DNA from 2 places in the Xenorhabdus sp. TS4 genome. Region 2 is predicted to be linked to the other one. Evidence: predicted binding sites of a transcription regulator. Region 2 holds the regulator's gene; the other holds the start of a gene.

Region 1 (2,425 bases), on a different contig from region 2:
AGCTGTGATATCACCAATCGTTTCCAGTGATGTCACCATAAAAATCAGAATCAGTGGGATCAACAGATTCCAGTCAAAAGACAAACCATAGTAGAGTGGCGAAGGGACGGTGATGATTGGTGTACCTTCTTTTGGTGTTGAAACGGGCAACATATCCATGTACCAGGCCAGCAGATAACCCACTGCCATGGCAATGACCAGAGAAGCGACACGCAAGTAAGGGTTATTTTGGCGATTCAGTAACACGATGACGGCAAGAACAGTTCCTGCAAGCAGCAGGTTTTCAGGTGCGCCAAATGTGCCGTTTTGAATTGCAGAATAACCGCCACCAATCGAAGTTAACCCCACTTGAATTAACGACAGGCCAATAATCATCACCACGATACCGGATACCAGCGGTGTAATGATCCGTCTTGCTAAATGCAGCACTCGTGAAAGCAGCACTTCCGTCATTGAGGCGAGCATCAGTGTACCGAACAGAGCTGCCATCATGGTGGGAATATCCGCACCGCCATTTTTTAATGCTAAGCCACCCATAATCAGTGGAGCAACAAAATTAAAACTGGTGCCCTGAATTGAAAGTAATCCAGAGCCAATGGGTCCCCAAGAGCGAATTTGAATAAGTGATGCCAAACCTGAAGCAAACAGGGACATACTGATAATACGTTGGGTATCCTGTTCTGGAAGCCCCAGAGCCTGGCAAATCAGCATTGCTGGCGTAATAACAGCTACAAACATTGCTAGTAAATGTTGGCATGCAGCAAATAGGGCATGTGGGAACGGTGGTTTATCTTCCAGGCGATAGATAAGTTCATTGTTTGATTTATTGGGAACTTCTGATGAATTGGATTCACGGGGTAAATTGACCATATTGTGAAATTCCAGATAGACAAAAAGTGCATTTTAACGATTCTTATCATCAAAGCAATCGTTTGCTTAAAGTTTTCATAATGAAATACAAATTAATTTCGTCACATTTTTAAATGTTTTAACTTGTGTTTATGCGTAATTTTCTTTCTAATCCAACCCTTACCTGCTCTTGGCGTTTTTATAGGATGATTATAACGTCACATTAAATTCACATAATATTAACAATGGATGAGGTACATCGATGTATCATCTGGATATTTATGGCACGCTCGTTGCTGCCACACTGGTTTTGCTACTAGGAAGAAAACTCGTACAATCAGTCCCATTCCTTGAGAAATATACGATCCCTGAGCCAGTCGCAGGTGGATTATTGGTTGCGCTAGTTCTGCTGGCGGTTAAACAATCCACGGGTTGGGAAGTCAGTTTTGACTTGTCTCTCCAAGAGCCTCTCATGTTGATGTTCTTTGCCACCATCGGCTTGAACGCTAACCTTGCCAGCCTGAAAGCAGGCGGAAAATTCTTGGTCATTTTTGTCTGCGTGGTTGTTGGCCTGTTATTTGTACAGAACACCGTAGGCATTGCGTTGGCGAAAATGCTTGGTCTCGATCCATTAATGGGATTGCTGGCAGGCTCTATTACACTGTCTGGTGGGCATGGAACAGGAGCCGCTTGGGGCAAGGTATTCACTGAACGCTATGGTTTTGAAAATGCTACAGAAGTGGCAATGGCATGTGCAACATTCGGTCTGATTTTAGGTGGCTTAATTGGCGGCCCAGTTGCCCGCATGTTGGTGAAAAATACCAAAACTCCAGGATTGGGAGCTGAGGATACCGAGCTGCCGACGGCATTTGAGAAACCTTATACTGGTCGGCTTATTACGCCATTAGTGATGGTGGAAACTATTGCTATGGTTTCCATTTGCTTATTGGCCGGTAAGTTTATTGAGAAACTGCTACAAGGCACAGCCTTTGAATTACCGACATTCGTATGTGTCCTGTTTGTTGGTGTCATTCTCAGTAACGGCTTATCCCTGCTTGGTTTTTATCGGGTCTTTGACCGAGCGGTGTCGGTCTTGGGTAACGTTAGTTTATCGCTGTTCCTGGCAATGGCATTGATGAGCCTGAAACTGTGGCAGTTGGCTTCCCTTGCGCTGCCAATGTTGATCATTCTTGCCGTGCAAGCAGTGGTTATGGCTTTATATGCTGTTTTCGTCACTTACCGCATCATGGGCAAGAATTTCGACGCGGCAGTCTTGTCAGCCGGCCACTGTGGTTTTGGCTTAGGGGCAACACCAACAGCCATCGCGAATATGCAAGCGATCACCGACCGTTTTGGACCATCGCATATGGCATTCTTACTCGTTCCCATGGTGGGGGCATTCTTCCTTGATATTGTCAACGCTGCTGTCATCAAATTGTATCTGTTATTACCGGTGTTCCCATCTGTAGCAGGTTAAATTAATTTACTTTTGGTTCGCTCAATATCTTGGTGAAATAGGCCGCTGAAATTCTCAGCGGCTGGAACTTAAGCATGACTATATTGAGAACGCTCCGGC
Region 2 (2,425 bases):
CCTGAAAAACTTTGGTTCTGGTTGGACTTGGTTAGTCAAGAAAGTTGATGGCACTCTGGCTATTGTTAACTCTTCTAATGCAGCAACCCCATTGACTGGCGAAGATAAGCCAGTACTGACCGTTGATGTTTGGGAGCACGCATATTACATTGATTACCGCAATGCACGCCCTCAATATTTAGAGCACTTCTGGGCTCTGGTCAACTGGAAATTTGTTGAAGAAAATCTGGCTTAATAAGATTCGTTCTTAATACTAGCTTGAAATAATAAGGGCAGGTTTTCCTTCATGCGCGGAATTTCGTATGCTGGAGAACCCCCCCTTTAAAGTAAGTGGGACTACAAATTCTTCTTTTAGATCTTGATCAGATCAGGCAGAGGCTCCCCAGAAAAACAATCATGATTAATGCACTACTGGCGGCCAATAATCCCAATTTCAGATCTGTATCCATAGAACATCCTCAATGTGAAAATTAAGACACTTCAACATCCTAAATTTTAAGCAGTTATTTGCCATATTATCTAAAAATCATACCGCAATATTTAATCCATACTCTTTATAGCATCGATTATTGCTTTCACTTTTGAGCTAGATCAGACAAAATTCAAGGTTTACCGCTAAATTATTGCCAACCATCACCCTGTATATAAATATATTGGTAAACGATTAACAAATAGCTATACCCGACAAGAAAGATAAAGGGTATATAAATTAGACCAGAAGGTCAGGAGTCCTTTTTTCATGGCAACGATTAAAGATGTGGCTAAACGCGCTGGTGTTTCGACTACAACCGTATCCCATGTGATCAATAAAACCCGTTTCGTCGCCGAAGATACAAAGGCCGCAGTTTGGGCCGCTATTAAAGAATTGAACTATTCTCCCAGTGCCGTTGCCCGCAGCTTGAAAGTTAACCACACCAAATCCATTGGATTGCTGGCAACATCAAGTGAAGCACCCTACTTTGCTGAGATTATAGAATCGGTTGAAAATAGCTGCTATAGCAAAGGTTATACATTGATTTTATGTAATTCTCATAACAACCTTGATAAACAGAAAGCTTACCTCGCGATGCTGGCACAAAAACGAGTAGATGGTTTGCTGGTAATGTGTTCAGAATATCCTGAGCAACTTTTGAACATGTTGGAAGGCTATCGTAATATTCCTATGGTAGTCATGGATTGGGGAGAATCCAGAGGCGATTTTACCGATGCAATTATTGATAATGCCTTTCATGGTGGTTACCTGGCTGGCCGTTATCTCATTGAACGTGGTCATCGTGATATTGCATCTATTCCTGGGCCATTGGCAAGAAATACTGGAGGAGGGCGCCACCAAGGTTTCCTTAAAGCACTAAAAGAAGCCAATATCGCTATTCGGGATGAGTGGATTGTACAAGGTGATTTTGAACCTGAGTCCGGTTATCAAGCTATGTACAAGATCCTGAATCAAAAACATCGTCCAACTGCTGTTTTTTGTGGTGGAGATGTCATGGCTATGGGAGCAATTTGTGCAGCCGATGAGTTGGGATTACGCGTTCCACAAGACATTTCAATCATCGGTTATGATAATATTCGCAATGCCCGCTATTTTACGCCAGCATTAACAACCATCCACCAACCCAAAGAGCGTTTAGGGCAAATGGCCTTTTCAATGTTACTGGACAGGATCGTCAATAAACGTGAGGATGCACAAACTATCGAAGTCCACCCACGCCTTGTTGAACGGCGCTCTGTTGCAGATGGACCTTTTATCGATTATCGCCGCTGACGGTTAATTTTCTTGCAGCCATTCGGCATTAAGCGTTTCGCTATCCCCCAGATAATCAAGTAACCAGCTTAATGCCGGTGAATGGCTTTTTTGCGACCATGTTAAGCAGCATGGGCTGTCAGGCAATGGTTGTTCAAGTTCAAGTGTAATCAACTTGCCTTTACGGATCAGCGGTTGCGCACGGTGTTTAGGCACCATACCTACACACAATCCATCCATCAAGCAACTTAATCCAACATCCCAATCAGGGACAATCAGTCTCCGCTGATTATCCAAAGCCCATGTATCACGCTTAGGCAAACTGCGTGAGGTGTCTTCAAGACATAAACTGGGATAAGGCCGCATTTGGTCATCATTCAATTTTCCCGATATTACTGCCAGTTCGTGTTCAGGACTGGCTACACACAACCAAGGCATGAACCCCATATCCCTGAAGCTATATCGCTCACCAACAGGGGCAGCACGTGTCGCTCCGATGGCGACATCCACCCGTCCATCCACCAAAGCATCCCACACGCCATTGAAAACTTCAGGATAGATAAGTAATTCAATATCTGGAAAATGGCGATAAAAATCCAAAATTAGCCGAAGCGTTCGCTCTGGTTTTACTACCTGATCAACCGCAATACTAAATTGTCCCCGCCAACCATTGGCAACCTG

What was found. Region 2 encodes PurR, which represses purine synthesis genes. Its sites were predicted from a motif close to CANGCAAACGTTTGCNTG; they were not measured.
Region 1: Xets_RS15040 (NCS2 family protein) is a predicted target of PurR. The motif match lies at 922-939, and genes of this name have one in related genera.

What each region holds. Positions count from the first base shown of each region.
Region 1 is NZ_NKHQ01000076.1:19,173-21,597, forward strand. Features, by position in the region: gene Xets_RS15040 (NCS2 family protein) at 1-870, opposite strand, end outside; gene gltS (sodium/glutamate symporter) at 1,112-2,326, shown strand; gene recG (ATP-dependent DNA helicase RecG) at 2,395-2,425, opposite strand, start outside.
Region 2 is NZ_NKHQ01000079.1:60,447-62,871, reverse strand. Features, by position in the region: gene sodB (superoxide dismutase [Fe]) at 1-235, shown strand, start outside; gene purR (HTH-type transcriptional repressor PurR) at 740-1,765, shown strand; gene punR (DNA-binding transcriptional activator PunR) at 1,769-2,425, opposite strand, start outside.